One region of the Halomonas sp. ANAO-440 genome, then DNA from elsewhere that is predicted to be linked to it. Evidence: predicted binding sites of a transcription regulator. Region 1 holds the regulator's gene; the other holds the start of a gene.
What was found. The regulator LexA, encoded in region 1, represses DNA repair genes until DNA is damaged. The targets are predictions, from matches to a motif close to TACTGTNTANNTANACAGTA.
Positions count from the first base shown of each region.

Region 1 (9,108 bases):
GCTTCGGGTGAATACTGGGTTGCTGAACGCGACTCCGACCACCAGGATGCCAGCCGCTGGGAGGGCGACAATGACAGCAGCCTCTGAGCTGATCGATGATTTCGGTAGACGGGTTCGCTATGTGCGTATATCCGTGACGGATCGCTGCGATTTTCGCTGCGTCTATTGCATGAGCGAAGAGATGACCTTCCTTCCACGGGCCCAGGTACTCACACTGGAAGAACTCGGGATGGTGGCCCGAGCCTTCGTGGAAATGGGCGTTGAAAAGGTTCGCCTGACGGGCGGCGAACCCCTGGTCAGGCGGGATATTGACCGCCTCGTCGAGGAGATCGGGGGCTTGCCCGGGCTAAGGGATTTCGCCATGACCACCAATGGCGCCGGTCTGGTAAAACATGCCCAACGCCTGCGAGATGCAGGGCTCGAGCGCTTGAATATCAGCCTCGATACCCTTGATGCCGACCGCTTTCGTCAGTTGACACGAACCGGAGATCTGGCTCGTGTGCTGGAGGGCATCCGAGCGGCAAGGGAAGCAGGCTTCGAGCGCATCAAGCTCAATGCGGTGGTGCTCAAGGGCCGCAATGATGACGAAGTGGTGGACCTGGTCGACTTCGCTCGTGCCGAAGGACTCGATATCAGCTTTATCGAGGAAATGCCGCTGGGCGACGTCTCCGATCATTCTCGTGCCGAAACCTTCTGTTCCAGCGATGAAGTGCAAACGCTCATCGAAAACCGCTATCCCCTGATTCCGACCACTGAGTCCACGCTGGGGCCGTCGCGTTACTTCCGCATGGGCGACAGCGATTCGAGAGTGGGTTTCATATCACCGCATAGCCACAACTTCTGCGCGAGCTGCAATCGGGTAAGGGTGACCGTCGAGGGGCGCCTGCTGCTCTGCCTGGGCAATGAACATTCCGTTGATCTACGTGCCGTACTGCGTCGTCATCCCGGCGATATCGACGCCTTGAAGACGGCTATCGTCGAGGCTCTGCCACTCAAGCCCGAGCGTCACCACTTTACTACTGACGGTGATGTGCAGGTTGTGCGCTTCATGAACATGACGGGTGGATAAGCACCCGCTTGCCTCTCCATTTGCGCTGCTTATTTCAAGAAACATGTCGTAACTCTGTTCGTTCATTTCTTGCCAACTGGTCATCACCACATATACTTTTGACGAGTAAGCCTTTCGGCTTGCTCGTCGATTTCTGTATGGAGGAGGCCCATGTCCAGCGAAACCCTGGAGCGCATCGCCCGCAACAAGAACGTGGCTCGTGCCGCCGCTCGACAGCTGAGCATGGAGCAGCTGAACAAGCTCTCCGATGTCATTGGCGAGGTAATCGAGCAGAAAAAAGAAGAAGACAAACTCCGCGAAAAGGAGGAGGCGGACAAGGAGCGGAAGTTGGCCGAGATCCGCGAGGCCATGAGTGATGCCGGTCTTTCTGTGGAAGATCTCGTGGGTGAGCCGCCGCGCCGTCGTCGTGGGCGTCCACCGAAGAAGAACGCAGGGGGCTCATGATGGCTCAGTGACTGCTGCTTATCAGGATTGATGCCTCAGGTGCGGGGGATTTTCACGGCATAACCCCCGTACCCTTTTCAACCTGAACTGAACTTGCATCCGGCCTGAACACGCGGTCAGTCTTTGTCACCAAAGGCCGGGGCTTCCACCGCCAGTAATTGCAGATGTATGTCAGGCAGCTGGCGAAGATGATCAGCCAGCCAGGCAGTCAGCATGGGCTGTAGTGCCACTCGTAGTTCCGCCAGGCTTTCAGCGTGTAATTCCTCCAGCCGTTCATCCAGCCAGTCGGCAAGGGCATCTTCGTCCAGCGCGCTGACACGGTGCGCATCCAGCATCAAGCGACCGATTCGCGTCCACCCCGGGCCGGTGGAGGCGATGGGCAGCGCAAGATGCAGAATGCCATGACGCGACGAGCCCCGCTCGGCGGCCAATCCCGGCAGCGGGGTGACGGCGTTCTGGCTGACGATGCAAGGGCGCTGGGGGTGGCGAGCTTCCAGGGTCAGGCCATCGACGTCCAGTCGAATCAGGTCGCCGTTGACCGGGCTCACCGGTGCCTGGATTCCCAGGGTATCGGCAAGAGCGCGATGGGCGCGCTGATGCTGGGGTTCTCCATGTACCGGCAGCAGATGCTTGGGTTTGATCCAGCCATAGAATATACGCAGCTCTTCCTGGGCCGGGTGTCCGGAGGCGTGTAGTTCCGGATGGTTGAATTCATCCCAGATGGCGACATCGAGGCGTCTCAATCCATGCTTGAGGCGCTCGATCTGTGGTTCGTTACCCGGAATCGCCTTTGCCGAAAAGATGACGGTATCGCCCGGACTCAACTCGAGGCTGTGGTGCCTGCCGTTGGCCAGGCGGCTCAGTGCGGCGCGAGGCTCGCCCTGGCTGCCGGTGGCGATGACCAATACCTCTTCCGGTGGCAGATACCCCAGGTCGCTTGCCGGAACCAGCGGCGGCATGTCGTCCAGATAGCCAAGCCCGCGAGCCACCCCCACCATGCGTTCCATGGCCCGTCCCATCAGGCTCACCCGTCGTCCGCAGCGCTCAGCGGCCAGCGCAATCGCCAGCACCCTGGCCAGGTTGCTGGCAAAGCAGGAAACCACCACCCGTCCAGTGCATTGGCTCAGTCGATGCTCCAGCGCGCGCGCCACTTCGCCTTCGCTGCGTGAGTGGCCGGGAAGGGGGGCATTGGTGGAATCTCCCACGACGAGGTCCACCGGTGCCAGGGCCCGGAACAGAGACCCCTTCACCGGCGGGCCGATCAAGGGTTCGGGGTCGAGTTTCCAGTCGCCGGTATGAAGTACCCGATAGCCACCCACGGCGATCAACAGGGCGCAGCTTTCCGGTATGGAATGTGTCAGCGGGAGGTAGCGCAGGGTGAAGGGGCCCGTTTCCAGCGCCTCGCCCGGGTCGATCACCTGAATCGCATCGGTGGCAAGCCCGCGTTCGGTGAACTTCGCGCGGAGCAGGCCAGCCGCCAGTGGGGTGGCATGCACCGGGCACTGCCATTTCGGCCAGAGCCAGGCGGCGGCACCGATATGATCTTCATGGCCGTGAGTGATGATCAGGGCGGAGGGCTCAATGCCCAGGGCCACGGCGGTATCCAGGCTGGGAACCTGAAGCGGGCTGTCGGGGAGGTCCTGGCGGATCATCATGCCGCAATCGACGGCGATCCATTCGCCGTCGTGACCATAGAGCCCCAGGTTCATGCCTATCTCACCACAACCGCCCAGCGGCAAGAAATGAAGTGGTTTTCTACGGCGTGGGCGAATGGTGGCGCTGGATGCAATCATCGGCACATCATGGTCAGGCAATGGAGTCTTCACTATACGGGATCGCCGCGGGCTTCCACAATGTAGACCCCAAGGCGCCGGCTACCATTTCGACGTGTCTCGCGTCCGCGAGTTCGCTACAATGCGCGCTCTCCGATCCACGCTCAGCAAGTCGATGGTTGCCCATGTCCCATTACTACCGTCTGGTTGTTTCCTGCCCTGATCGCCGCGGCATCGTGGCTCGTGTCTCCGGCTTCATTTCCGGCCATGGTGGGTCTATTACCGAGGCGAGTCAGCACTCCGACCTGGCGTCGGGCCGCTTCTTCATGCGCTATGAAATCCTCTCCGATTCCATTGACATGACCGGTGACGAATTGCGCAAAGCCTTTGAGCCGGTGGCGCGCGAGTTCGAGATGGAGTGGGCACTGCGCGATACGCGGCGACGCCAGCGTGTGGTGGTCATGGTCTCCCGGGAATCACACTGCCTGGTGGATCTGCTCTATCGCTGGACCGCGGGGGAAATGGAGGGTGATATTGTCGGTGTGATCTCTAACCATCCGGACATGCGGGGCATGGTCGAGTGGCATGGGCTGCCCTATTTCCATGTGCCTGTGGATGCCGCCGACAAGGCTGCTGCGTTTGCCGAAATAGAGGCCCAGGTGGAGGCACTGGATGCCGACACAGTAGTGTTGGCGCGCTACATGCAGATCCTGCCACCCGGCCTTTGCCGGCGATACGCCGGGCGGGTTATCAATATCCATCACAGCTTCCTGCCATCCTTTGTCGGTGCGCGCCCTTATCACCAGGCCCACGACAGGGGGGTCAAGCTGATCGGTGCCACCTGCCACTATGTGACTGAGGAACTGGATGCGGGCCCCATCATCGAACAGGATATCCATCGGGTCAGTCACTGTCATACTCCCGGGGATCTGGTTCGATTCGGCCGCGATGTGGAGAAAGCCGTTCTGGCACGGGGGCTGCGCTGGCACCTGGAGGATCGAGTGCTCATCCACGGCAACAAGACGGTCGTTTTTGCCTGAGCTTTAACGCTGGAGGCGGACATGTCGTTTTCCGAGCCCATGCTGGCTCCCTGGCTGCTGATCGCCTGCGGCGTGTTGTCCCTGGGTGTCGTCGGCCTTGTCCTGGCACAGAGGCCCTGGGAAACCCTGATCGCAGACAGGGCGCTACAGCACCGCTGGCTGGCGGCAACCGTCGCCGTAGTGCTGCTGTGGCAGCTGCGCGCCCAGGCCGTGGACTGGCTGACCCTGCACCTGATGTTCACGGCGCTGCTGACGCTGATCTTCAAGGCGCCCCTGGCGCTGGTCACCAACCTGCTCGCCAACCTGGCCCTGGTCCTGCTCGGCAAGGCTGCCTGGCCGCTATTGGGTGTCAACGTTCTGATTACCGGTGTGATACCCGTTGGTATCACCGTGCTGGTGTGGCGCCTGGTGGATCGCCGCCTGCCGGACAATCTGATGGTCTTTCTCTTTCTCTGCGGCTTCTTCGGCGCAGCGCTGGCCACGCTCGGCACAGGGCTCACCGGCCTGGGGCTGGTCATGCTGGGCGCGACCGATCCGGAAGCGATCTACCTGGCGCAGGAATACGCGCTCTTTCTACCCCTGCTGATGCCCTCCGAGGCGTTCCTGACCGGCATGCTGCTCAGCATCCTGATGGTCTACCATCCCGGCTGGGTGGCCACTTTCAATGATCATCGCTATATCGACACCAAGTAGGGCAGGGTTTCGCTACCTGACGGCCCTCTGGTGAGAGTGCTGTAGACCGGGGGCATATCTTGTAGGGCAGGTGGCATGGGGTGGGTGCTACAGAGGAAGCGTCAGCTGTCGCCTGGCATCCTCCGGCACCAGCCTTGCCCCGACACCCAGCAGGCGTACCGGCCGCTTCTTGCGCGCCCAGGCCTGTGCCAGCAAGGCGTTGAAGGTTTGGTTGCAGAGCGTGCTGCCGCGCCCCTCCATGGTCGTCAGACTGAAATCGTCGAAGCGCACCTTGACGAACAGCCCCGCCAGCGGCGGGTGGCCATGCCTTGCCAGCCGGGATTCCAACCTGTCGCACAGCGCTGCCAGCTCCCTGTGACAGTCGGGCAAGCCGGGAAGGTCTGTTGCGAAAGTGGTCTCCACGCTGACCGACTTGCGTTCACGCTCCACCCTTACCGGGCGGGTGTCGATACCGCGCGCCAGCTCGAACAAGCGATGACCAAACTTGCCGAACTCGTGGATCAATCGATCCTGGGGCAGGCGTTGCAGATCGTCACAGGTATCGATATCCAGTGATTTCAGCCGCCTGGCGGTAGCCGGACCCACGCCATTCAGCTTGGTCACCGGAAGAGTCTTGATGAAGGTAGCGACCCGGTCCGGGGTAATCACCGTCAGGCCGTCAGGCTTCTCCCAGTCGCTGGCGATCTTTGCCAGGAATTTCGACGGTGCGGCACCCACCGAGACGGTAATGCCCACACGTCGCTGACACTCCTCCTTCAGCCAGCGTGCCATCCAGGTGGCGCTGCCCGAAAAGCGCGTTACCGCGGTGACGTCGAGAAAGGCCTCGTCCAGGGACAGAGGCTCAACCAGCGGCGTCAGCTCATGGAAAATAGCCTGAATCTGGCGCGATGCCTCGCGGTAGCGGTCGAAGTCGCCGTGGAGGAGGGTTAGCTGCGGGCACAGCCGCAAGGCTCGCGCCGTGGGCATGGCGGAGTGGATGCCATAGCGGCGAGCCGGGTAGTTGCATGTGGCAATGACGCCGCGACCTTCGGCGCTGCCGCCGATGGCCAGCGGAATCTCGCGCAGCGCCGGGTTGTCGCGCATTTCCACCGCGGCATAGAAGCAATCGCAGTCGGCATGCAGAATCTTGCGAACGGAATCCATGGGCAACCGTTCGACAGCTAGCCGAGGGTGAGCGAATTCATCAGAGCGCCTGGCCGCTGCCGCCGCGAATCACGCCAACGCCTACGCCCTCTATTTCCAGGGGTTGGTGGCGTAAATCCACCTCGATAGGTGCGAAATCGGCATTTTCGGCCTCGAGGATGACCTGGTGGCCATTGCGATGAAAGCGCTTGACGGTGACTTCATCCTCGAGCCTGGCAACGACGATCTGACCGTCGCGAACGCGATCCGTGCGATGCACAGCCAGCAGGTCGCCCTCGAGGATGCCGGCATCTTTCATGGAGAGGCCGCGGACCTTCAGCAGATAGTCGGCACGGGGAGTGAAGAATTCAGGGGGCAGGGGGCAGTAGCGATCGATGTGCTCCGCGGCAAGGATAGGGCTGCCGGCTGCTACCTCGCCAATGATCGGCAAGCCCTCCACGGCAGGTTCGCCCCCGACCGGCTCGGCGTCCTGCGCCGGCAGGCGAATACCCCGGGACGTACCACGGATGACCCGGATGACGCCCTTGCGCTCCAGGGCCCGCAGGTGCTCCTCGGCCGCGTTGGGGGAACGGAAGCCCAGGGCGCGGGCGATTTCGGCACGGGTCGGCGGGTAGCCGAACTCGTTCATTGTCTTGACAATGAAGTCGTAGACGTTCTGCTGGCGTGAGGTGAGGGGGCGTGACATGCGACCTCCGGGTAGCGGTGCCTTGAGTATTGTTCAAGTATACAGCATGGAAGTCTATCCAGTAAAAAGGCCTGTGGCTAGCGAGTGGTATGGCACGTTTCAAACAGATGCTTGTCAATTAATTTGAGCGAAACGCTGAAATCACGTAGACTTTTGTAATGTTTTAAACACGCGTTTCCAGCGGGATCAAGATAATGGCTCAAACCGACACCGTCACACGCATCCTCGATACTGCCGAAGTCCTGTTCGCAGAACGTGGCTTTGCAGAAACTTCCTTGAGGACCATCACCAGCAAGGCGCGAGTCAACCTGGCCGCTGTGAACTACCATTTCGGCTCGAAGAAATCGCTGATTCAGGCGGTGTTCGCCCGCTATCTGGATCCTTTCACCGTGCGCTTCCACCATGCCCTGGATGAGCTGGAAGCGCAGCATGCCGGTGGCGTCATTCCACTGGAAGTCCTGCTGGAAACCATGGCGCGTACCGTCCTTGAGGTGCCTGGCGAACGCCACAGCCTCAAGGTGTTCATGAAGCTGCTGGGGCTTGCCTATAGCCAGGCCCAGGGGCATCTGCGACGCTACATTCAGGATGAGTACGGCAGCGTGTTCTCGCGTTTCACTGACCTTGTCCGGCTGGCAACACCCGACCTGCCCGATTCCGAGCGTTTCTGGCGCCTGCACTTCGTGCTTGGCACCGTGATCTTCACCCTCTCAGGGCTGGATGCGCTGCGTGATATCGCTGAAAAGGATTATCAGGAACATGTTTCCGTGCGCGACCTCATCCGCCGCTTGCGGCCGGTGGTGGTGGCTGCCATGAACGCACCGCTTCCGCCACCCCCCATGCCGAAGGCCGAGGCGAGCTGATATGCGGACACCGCGCCTGACCGAGCTGCCACCGGCAACGGGCACCTGGCTGGAAGTCGATGTCGCGAATCAGTGTCTGGTCCACTGGCAGGGATCAAGGCCTCAGGCAGAGTGGGCCGTCTCTACCGCCCTGGCTGGAACCGGTCAGCAGGAGGGCAGCGGCTGCACTCCGCTGGGGTGGCACTATGTGCGAGCTGCCATCGGTGATGGGCTGCCCACGGGCACGGTCTTCAGAGGTCGGCGGCCCACCGGGGAGCGATTTTCCCCGGCACTGGCCGAAGCACACCCCCATCGCGACTGGATTCTCACCCGCATCATCTGGCTCTGCGGGCTGGAGCGGGGGTTCAACCGCGGGGGCGAGGTCGACAGCCAGCGGCGCTATATCTACTTTCACGGCACGCCACCCGACCAGCCAATGGGCGTGCCGCGCTCCCATGGATGCATCCGCCTGAGCACGTCGTCGCTGCTGCATCTCTTTTCCCTGGCCCCTCCCGGGACGCCCGTGTGGCTGCATGACTGAAGGCTGAGCATCAAGCCCTTGCGCATGGCTGTCACCTCGACCAACTTTGGTCTAGAATCAGCCTCCTTCTAGCCCAAGGAATCCGATCATGACGCAGACCCTCGGCCCGGTGATGCTGGATCTGGAAGGCACGCAGCTGAGCGACGACGAGCGCAGGCTACTGCTTCGTCCCGAGGTGGGCGGGGTGATTCTCTTTTCTCGCAATATCGAGGATGCCCGCCAGGTTCGCTCCCTCTGTAACACCATACGACAGTTGCGCCCTGAGTTGCTGTTGACCGTCGACCAGGAAGGGGGGCGGGTGCAACGTCTGCGTCAAGGCGTTACCCGGATTCCCTCCATGGGACGGATTGGCCGCGACTATGTTGCAGCACCGGAAGTCACCCTGAGACTGTGCCTCGATACCGGTTGGCTCCTGGGCATGGAGATGGCCGCCTGTGGACTCGACCTCAGTTTTGCACCGGTACTCGATGTCGACGGTGGCATCTCCAGTGTGATCGGGGACCGCAGCTTTTCCAGCGATCCGCTCGCGGTTTCCGCCATGGCCGAAGCCTTCGTCGCCGGCCTGCATGAAGCCGGCATGGCGGCCGTCGGCAAGCATTTCCCCGGCCACGGAGGCGTCGCTGCCGATTCGCATCTGGAACTGCCCGTCGACGACAGGCCCATCGATGTCATCCGCGGCCATGACCTGGTGCCCTTCGCCGACCTGGCCTGTCGGCTCGACGGCGTCATGCCTGCCCATGTCATCTACAGCGCCTTCGATGCCCGTCCCGCCGGCTTCTCCAACAGCTGGCTGGGGCTGCTGCGTGAATCGCTCGGCTTCAAGGGCACGATCTTCTCCGATGACCTCGGCATGGCCGGGGCCGGATATGCCGGCGGCCCCTA
Region 1 is NZ_JAHXBV010000010.1:39,453-48,560, forward strand. Features, by position in the region: gene moaE (molybdopterin synthase catalytic subunit MoaE) at 1-87, shown strand, start outside; gene moaA (GTP 3',8-cyclase MoaA) at 71-1,069, shown strand; gene KZO25_RS09250 (H-NS family nucleoid-associated regulatory protein) at 1,220-1,513, shown strand; gene KZO25_RS09255 (ribonuclease J) at 1,630-3,222, opposite strand; gene purU (formyltetrahydrofolate deformylase) at 3,471-4,325, shown strand; gene KZO25_RS09265 (energy-coupling factor ABC transporter permease) at 4,347-5,018, shown strand; gene dinB (DNA polymerase IV) at 5,106-6,161, opposite strand; gene lexA (transcriptional repressor LexA) at 6,202-6,846, opposite strand; gene KZO25_RS09280 (TetR/AcrR family transcriptional regulator) at 7,041-7,706, shown strand; gene KZO25_RS09285 (L,D-transpeptidase) at 7,708-8,226, shown strand; gene nagZ (beta-N-acetylhexosaminidase) at 8,315-9,108, shown strand, end outside.

Region 2 (9,108 bases), on a different contig from region 1:
GGCGTTGAGCAACTGATCGGCCAGGGTGGCGCCGGGGTTTTCGGCCAGGTCGGCCAGGAACTGCATCTGGTCGGGCTCAAGCTCGCCCTGGCGCTCCAGTCGACGGAACCAGAAGCGCGCACGCTCCGCGGCCTCCTGCTCATGGCCTTCGTGGAGCAGCAGCATGGCTTCGATATAAGCCAGGGTAGGCGAGTCGGGAAGCGCCTGCTGGGCGCGCACGAAGGCCTCCCGGGCGCTGTCCAGGTCATCGCTGTCCAGGTGCATCAGGCAGAGACGCTCCAACGCCACGCCGCGCAGAAACAGCGGACCGCGGTCCAGCACCTCATCGAGCAGCTCGGCGCGCTTGCGGTTGAATCCGCGCTCCTGGTAGAGGTCAATCAGAAGCTCGAAGGCCGGCTCGGCCTGTACCGGTAGCCGCGACCAGTCGCCGCGATGAAACAGTGACTCCAGGATCTGCTGGGCACGCCCCCGCTGACCGGTCTCTGCGGCGATAAGGCCGGCTTCGAGCAGTGCCTGGGCCGGTGCGCGCCCGCTTGCCAGGGCTGCCTTCAGGGTCGGCCCCTTCCAGTCTCGCAGCGACAGCATCCACATCAGATGATCGGGGACGTCGGCAGGCATCGCCACCGCACCGCAGCAGTGCTTGGTCTTGCGCCCTGAATCACACCAGCAGGGCTCATTGCGCCCCGGGCGCGCCAGGGGCTCGCAGGCAAAGCCGGCACGTTCGAGCGGGGTCTGGCACCACAGCTCGGGAGCCAATGCCTGGGCCATGGCCAGGTCGCCACCCATCAGGACGGCGCCCTCTTCTCTCGCCCAGGCCATGAACGCAGGATACTGCTCGTCATCACGGATCGCCGCCAGCGCCCCCGAGGCAAAGCCCAGAAGCTGTTCCACCCATACTGCCAGCATCGCCGTCTCCGCCAATCCCGAAAGCCGCATATTCTAACAGGGAAGCGCCGCTTCATGTGGGTTGCGAACCCAGGCCCTGGCAGGAAGCCATTGGGCCATTCTCTTCAGCCCCGCGCCCACTCCAGTAATGGCCGGGTACGAGCATCCATGTCCAGCCTTGCACCGAGACGCACGAGATTCCAGTAGTGGCCGTTCAGGGTGCGTGACAGGAGCAGGATGTCTGCCGGGGGCTGAAGCCTGTCCATGGCCGCCCACACCTTGGGGCTGAGATCCCGTAACTGGCGATGCATCCGCACGTCGGCGAAATCCTGCTCGCCCGGCTCGAACAGCGGCGCCACCGCCTCGGCAGCCTCGCGATACAGCGCCAGGGGCGCTCCCTGCCCCTGACGTCCGCCAAGCTGTCGCAGGGCATCGTCCATGGCCATGGGGTCGTTGGCCAGGGCAGCATCGAGCAGCGCCATCATCGCCTTGAGATGAGCATCGGAGACCGGTATCACCGCCCCCAGGTCATAGATCACCAGTCGCCCCTGCTCATCGGCAGCGAAGTTGCCGGCATGGGGGTCGGCATGCAGCTCGCGGTGGGTGAACAGCTCTTCGGTGACCCAGTCAGCCAGCGTCGTGGCGATTCGCTGGCGAGTGGCATCGTCTCCCGCCTCCAGTTCACGCAGGGGCGTGCCTGCCACGTGGCGCATGGCCAACACCCGGGGACCGGAAAGCTCGGGGAGCGGCTCGGGAATCACCAGGCCGTCGAGATGCGCATAGCGTTCCCGGTAGCGCGCCAGGGCACGTGCCTCGGCCTGATAGTCCAGCTCATTGCGCAGGCCGGCGGCCAGCTCTTCGAACAGCGCATCGAGCCGTGCCTGGGGGACCTTGAGCCAGCGTCCTAGCCGCATCATGCGCCGCACCTGCGCCAGATCGCCCTCAAGGATCTCGGGCAGCCCCGGGTACTGCACCTTGAGCACCAACGTTTCACCGTCATGGGTGACTGCCCGGTGTACCTGACCCATGGACGCGCTGGCGAAGGGGCGCTGCTCGATCTCGCGAAAGAGCGTATCCGGATCGCCGTACTGCTCGACCAGGGTGCGCCGGATGCCCTCCCAGGGCATGGGCTCGGCTTGACGCTGCAAACGCGCCAGTTCGTCGACAAGATCCGGCGGCAGCAGATCGTCCCACTGTGCCATGATCTGCGCCAGCTTCATCGCCGGCCCCTTCAGCTCGGAGAGTCCCTCGAACAGCGCTTCGCCCAGCGCGCGCCAGTCGGCCTGGCCGCCGAGACGCGTGCGAATCACGGCGCCACCCGTGCGGGCACCAAGCCCCAGCAGACGTCGTGTTCTTCCGCGTTCGCGCATATCGCCACTCTCCTTTTGCTGTCTCGAAAAGGTTGCCTCGAAACGTTAAGCTCGAAGCGCCGGATCAATGATACAGGAATTGTACAACGATAAATCGGGTCGAGATCTGGCGGACAACCTCCATTACTGTAAGAATATCCATACCTTGAATTCCTGTGGCGCCGACATGCGACTGATCATTGCCGAAAAACCCAGCCTCGCCCGGGCCATCGCCGACGCCCTGCCGGGCAGCACACGTCGTGAAGAGGGCGCCCTGCACGCCGGCGACACCGTAGTCACCTGGTGTCTTGGGCACCTGCTGGAGCAGGCGCCGCCCGACGCCTACGACCCCGCCTACAAGCAATGGCGGCTCGACCACCTGCCGATCCTTCCCGAGCGCTGGAAGCTCGCCCCCCGCCCCAAGGCCCGGGGACAGCTGGCGGCGATCCGTCGACTACTGAAGAGCGCGCGCGAGGTGGTGCATGCGGGCGATCCCGACCGGGAGGGGCAGTTGCTGGTACAGGAAGTCATCGAGCACCTGGGCTGGAAGGGCCCGGTATCGCGCCTGCTGGTCAGCGACCTCAACCGTCCGGCGGTAGCGCGCGCCCTGACCCGCCTGGAGGACAACAGCCGCTATCACGCGCTGTATCGAGCCGCCGAGTCCCGGGCCCGGGCCGACTGGCTCTACGGTATCAACCTCACGCGGGCCTGGACCTTGACCGGACGACAGGCCGGCCACGATGGGGTGCTCTCCGTCGGCCGCGTTCAGACGCCTGTACTGGGGCTGGTGGTCCGCCGCGACGCGGAAATCCGCGACTTCGTCCCCTACCCCTTCCATGTGCTGTGGGTCGATATCGCCGTCTCCGGTGGGCAGCTACGCGCCTGGTGGCAGCCTGCCGAGACGCATCGACTGGACGAGCAGGGGCGGCTGCTCGAACGCCCCCCCGCCGAGGCCCTGGCCGCTCGCCTGCCCGGTGCCGAGGGCCACCTGGCCTCCCTCGACGCTCGCCAGAAGCGCCAGGCCGCCCCGCTGCCCTATTCGCTCTCGGCGCTGCAGGTGGACGCCGCCCGCCGCTTCGGGCTCTCGGCCAAGGGGGTGCTGGATATCTGCCAGCGACTCTATGAGCGCCACAAGCTGATCACCTACCCGCGCTCCGACTGTCGCTATCTGCCCGAGGATCATCTTGCGCAGGCACGCCGCACCCTGGAGAGCGCCTGTCACAGTGACGCCACGCTGCAGCAGTGGTTTGCCGGAGCAGACTTCACGCTGCGCTCCAAGGCCTGGAACGACAAGAAGGTGGGTGCCCACCACGCCCTGTCACCCACCGGCAAGCCGGCGGACCTGGGGCGGCTGGAGAAGGCCGAGGCCGATGTCTTCCGGTTGATAGCCCGCAATGTCCTCGCACAGTTCTACCCTGCCCTGGAGACCCGCGAGGTAAAGGCCGAGTTCGTGATTCTCGACGAGCGCTTTCGGGCCAGCGGGCAGGTGCTGCTGCAGCCCGGCTGGAAGCCGCTGTTTACTACCCGCGATGAGGCGCCGCCGCTGCCGCCGCTCAGCGAAGGAGAAGCCTGTCGGGTAACGGACTGTGCCGTCGAGGATCGCGAGACCCGCCCCCCGGAGCCCTTCACCGATGCCAGCCTGATCAAGGCGATGATGAATATCGCCCGCTACGTCGACGACCCGGCCGTTCGCCGCACGCTGCGCGAGCACGACGGCCTCGGCACCGAGGCGACACGTGCCGGCATCATCGAGACGCTGCTGGAACGGGGCTATCTGGTCCGTTGCAACAAGGCACTGCGCGCCACGCGGCTGGGCAGCGGCCTGATCGCTTCGCTACCCGAGGCAGCCTCCCGCCCCGAGCGCACCGCGCTGTGGGAACAGCGGCTGGGCGCCATCGCCGAGCAGGACGCCGACCCCGCCCCCTTCATGGCCTCGCTGATCGCCGACCTGCAAGCGCTGCTGGCCAGCGCCGATGCCGGACGGCTGCGCAGCGCCATGGCCGAGGCCAAGGGCGAGACAGGGCCGGCAGCAGCATCGCGCCGGGGCAAGGGCAGCGGCAAGCCCCGCCGCAGCAGGAACGGCACCGCGTCACCTCGCAAGCGACACACCCGTTGAATGCCAGGTCTCGAGGGCGTTTCCTATGCCAGGACCATGGTAATCTCCTGAGTCGAACGCGTGGAGGAAATGGCAACTTATGTCGACCGCTTCACACCTGATCGTGGGACCCGGGGCGCTGGGCCGGCTGCTCGCACTCCACCTCGCCGGCAGCCAACCGGTGGTGCTGGCCGGACGCAGGCCACTCCCCCCGGAGCAGGCCCTGCTCACCCCGGAGGGCGGGCACCGAATACACCGCCTGACCATGGCCGACAGCCGCCGGCTACCGCCACTGGCGCCCGCCTTCCTGCACCTGACGACCAAGGCCTACGCCACCGAGGCCGCCTATGCCAGCGTGGCCGCCCAGCTGCCACCGGCGACCCCGCTGGTGCTGTGGCAGAACGGCTATCAGGTTCAACCCAGCCTGAGCCTGCGTCACACCGGGCCGGTACTCTGTGCCTCCACCACCGAGGGCGCCTGGCTCGCAAGCGATACCCGGGTGGTACATGCGGGGCATGGCCTTACCTATATCGGCGATCTCGATAACCGTTACCCCGAGCTTTGCCGGGCGCTAGCCGCGACCCTCACCGACACGGGCCTTCAGGCCAGCGCGGTCGACGACATCCGCGTTCGGCTCTGGCACAAGCTGGCAATCAATGCCGCCATCAACCCGCTGACCGCCCGCTATCGCATTCGTAACGGCCAGCTGCGGGACCGCCCATTTCGGTCGATGGTGAATCAGGTGATCGAAGAGGTCGCCGCCATCATGGCAGCCGAGGAGATCCCGGCCCCGGAGGCGGGTTGGAATGAGCTGGTCTGGCAGGTGGTGGCGGGCACCGCCAATAACCGCGCTTCCATGCTGCAGGACGTCCTCGCCGGGCGTCCCACAGAACGAGAGGCCATTCTCGGGCCGCTACTGGCTGCGGCCAACCGCCACGATATAGCGGCGCCCTGCCTCATAGCGCTCGAAGCCGCTCTAGCCAAGCCCTGATAGCGATCGTTGATCGCCTGCGTGGCACAACGAAGCAAGGCCTGCTAGCCTGTTAGGGATATCACTATTTGAGCAGGGTCCTAGCAAAGCAAGAGTAGAGGCCGCCTGCCAAGGCCAGGGATCATGAAATCGGGTTTAACACTAGCCGTCGCGCTGTTAGCCAAACTGCTTTTCCTTGCGTCACCGCTCGTATCGGCTGACGGAGCGCCTTCCTATGCCGGTAAATCCAGCGAGCTCATGTATCTCGACAATGGAGTGGTACTGGAAGGGCGGGGCCTGGAAACGCCGGATGGCTACACCTCCGGTTTCCGCCTTACCGCCGGTTTCTCACCGCTGAACATGCCGCGTCTCGACCTAGGTGCCGAATTCAGCTACCGCGAGAGCGATGAAGTACCGACACACCTCGGCGATCAGCCAATGATCCTCAATACAACCAGCTTGGGGGGCAGTCTGGTGGCCGGCGTTCGCCTCGGACAGTTGGGGCTGTATGCCAAGTCCGGCTTCACCGAATGGGAGGGTGACCCGGTAACGCGCAGCGACGACATGCTGTTCGCTACCGCCGGCACCGCTCGAGTCCATGGCTTCGGTGCCCGCCTGCAGCACAACCGCCTCATCAGCCGCCTGGAATTCGAGGAGTTCGATGCCCCCAGCATGGCCCATATGAATCTGATCACGGCCTCGATTCACTATCCCTTCTAGCATTTCCGTTTAGCTTTATCCTGACGCTTTTCCTTCGACCTTGCCCCTTTGGCTTTCCCTGATGGCGGGCATGTCGGTATGCACGACAACAACCAACCTTTCAACCTCCGCCGAGGCGCCTATCGGCGCCAGTCGCGACGCGGAGCGGCGCTCCGACAGCGGCTTCATCCTGCCATGGCAGGCGATTGCCACCCTGTAGGAGTATCTTCAGATCACGACTGGAGGCCGAAGGACTCCCGGCGGTGTTGCCGACGCCAACGCGGCGGCCTCCACCAGGCGCCCGCTGAGTCTTATGCGTAATCAGGTGACTTCTTGACCATCGAAACACTTTAGTGTGGCTCAAGATTTGCCCGATGGCTGACTTTCTCGTCTCGACACGCCCGACCTATTGGCCGGGCGATGTCGTTTCTGCCTTGCCGGCGGAAACTCAGCCGGTATTGCGCAGACCCGCAGCGATACCCGCCATGGTCACCATCAAGGCGCGGGTGAGCTCACCGCTGATGGCGCCATCGGCATCGCGGTTTCGCTGCAGCAGCTCTGCCTGCAGGCCATGTAGGGGGTCGATATAGGGGTTGCGCACGGCAATGGCCTGGCGAATCAGCGGCGTCTGCTCCAGCAACTCTTCCTGGTCGAGGATCGTCAGTAACACTTCGTTCAGGCGGGTGAAGCGTTCCCGCAGGTCCTCGCCCAGCGCCTTCAGCGCCGGCTCATCCACCAGGCGCCTCTCGTAGTAGCTGGCGATAGCCACATCGGCCTTGGCCAGCAGCATCTCGAGCATGTCCAGGTAGGTGCCAAAGAAGGGCCACTGGTCACGCATCTCGCGCAACGTCTCCAGGCCACCCTCTTCCTCGAGGCGGGTGCAAAACGCTTCACCGCTCCCCAGCCATGCCGGTAGCATCAGGCGAATCTGGGTCCAGGCGAAGATCCAGGGGATTGCGCGCAGGGTTTCCACGCCCCCATCCTGGCGTCGCTTGGTGGGACGCGAGCCTAGAGGCAGCCGGCCCAGCGCGCCTTCCGGCGTCACAGCTCGGAAATAGGGCACAAAGTCGGGGTTCTCACGCACTACGCTGACATAGCCCCGGTGGGCGATAGCTGCCAACCTGTCCATCTCCTCGCGCCAGTGAGGCTCGGGGGACGGCGGCGGCAGCAGGGTGGCCTCGAGCACCGCACAAGCATAGATCTCCATGGAGCGCAGTGCGATGTCGGGCTGGCCGAACTTGAAGCGAATCATCTCGCCCTGCTCGGTAACGCGAAGACTGCCGTTCACCGAACCCGGCGGCTGGGAGAGGATGGCAGCATGCGCCGGACCACCGCCGCGGCCGACGGCACCGCCACGACCGTGGAAGAGCGTCAGCGAGACGCCGTGGGCGCGGCATACCTCGACCAGCCGCTCCTGCGCCCGATACTGGGCCCAGGCCGCCGCCAGCTGCCCGGCGTCCTTGGCCGAATCGGAGTAGCCGATCATCACCTCTTGAGTCATACCGGCTAGCGCCCGGTAGCCTGGCAGCGCCAGCAGGCGGTCGATCACATCGCCGGCGCGGTTGAGATCATCGAGCGTCTCGAACAGCGGCGCGATGGGCAGCGACACCTGGCCCCCTACCTCCTTCATCAACAACGCCACGGTCAAGACATCAGAGGGCTGCGCCGCCATGGAAATGATGTAGGTACCCAGCGCTTCGGACTGCTCACTGGCGATGACGCGAAAGGTGTCGAGCACTTCTCGTGTCTCGGCCGAACACTCCCAGCGCCGCGGAATCAGGGGGCGGCGAGACTCCAGCTCCGCCAGCAGGAAAGCCTGACGCTGCTCTTCGCTCCAGTCGCGGTAGTGGCCCAGCTCCAGAGCTCCGGTCAGCTCCTCCATCACCAGAGCGTGGCGACTCGCCTCCTGACGAATGTCCAGCTTGGTCAGGGTGACGCCGAATATGGCGACACGGCGCAGCGTATCCAGCAGCGCGCCGTTGGCGATGGTATCCAGGCCGACATCGCACAGCGAGCGATAACAGGTCAGCAGCGGCGCATAGAGCTGATCGCTGTTCTCGATGATGGGGCCTCCCTCGAAGCTGCGGCCATCGAGTTCCGCCTTGGCCCAGTCGCGGGTCGCCTCCACCCGTTGCACCAGTCGCTTGAGCAGTTCGCGATAGGGCTCGGCGACGCCACCCACTTCGGCGCGCAGCGCACTGTTGGATTTCCACATGGAGAGCTCGGCCTTGAGCTGCTCCAGGTCCCGCAGGTAGAGGTCCGCCGCCATCCAGCGGCCCAGCAGCAATACCTCGCGGGTGACCCGAGAGGTGACGTTAGGGTTGCCATCACGATCCCCGCCCATCCAGGAGGCAAAGACGATGGGGGCGGCATCCAGGGGCAGGCGCTCGCCGGCAGTCTCCAGCAGTAGGGTATCCAGGTCACGATGAAAGGCGGGCACCGCCTGCCACAGCGAGTTCTCGATGACGGCAAAGCCCCACTTGGCCTCGTCTACCGGCGTCGGCCGCTCATGGCGGATCTCGTCGGTGTGCCAGGCCTGGCTGATCAGCTCCTCGAGCCGTCCCCGGGCACGGCTCGCCCGCTCGGGATAGTCGCTGGAGGATTCGATGGTCGACAGGCACTCGTCGATGGCGTCGTATTTCTGAATCAGGGTGCGACGTATGACCTCGGTGGGGTGCGCGGTAAGCACCAGTTCGACGCGCATGTTGGCGAGGCTCTCCACCAGCTTGCGCGGGGCATGTCCGGCCTGCCTCGCCCGCGTCAGCAGCTCCCCCAGCATCGGTTGGCTGCCCGGTCGGTAGTCCTCCACCCGGCGGTAGCGGGCGCGATAGTGCTGCTCGGCGATATTGGCCAGGTTGAGGAACTGGTTGAAGGCCCGGGTCACCGGCAGCAGGTCGCGGTCGGGCAGCTTGCGGAGGTACTCGATGAGTTCACGGCTGCTCTGGACATCGCCCTGCCGGCCGCTCTTGGCATAGCCACGGATGGCCTCGATCCGATCGACGAAACCCTCGCCGAGATCGTCCGCGATGGTCCGGCCCAGGCTATCGCCCAGTATGCGTACGTTGTCACGCAGCGATTCGTGCAGATCGTCACTCATGGCCGGTCTCCTG
Region 2 is NZ_JAHXBV010000017.1:64,416-73,523, forward strand. Features, by position in the region: gene KZO25_RS13010 (SEC-C domain-containing protein) at 1-906, opposite strand, end outside; gene KZO25_RS13015 (ABC1 kinase family protein) at 1,011-2,255, opposite strand; gene KZO25_RS13020 (DNA topoisomerase III) at 2,422-4,350, shown strand; gene KZO25_RS13025 (ketopantoate reductase family protein) at 4,430-5,320, shown strand; gene KZO25_RS13030 (hypothetical protein) at 5,558-6,019, shown strand; gene ppc (phosphoenolpyruvate carboxylase) at 6,447-9,095, opposite strand; gene mazG (nucleoside triphosphate pyrophosphohydrolase) at 9,092-9,108, opposite strand, start outside.
Region 2: KZO25_RS13020 (DNA topoisomerase III) is a predicted target of LexA. The motif match lies at 2,380-2,399, and genes of this name have one in related genera.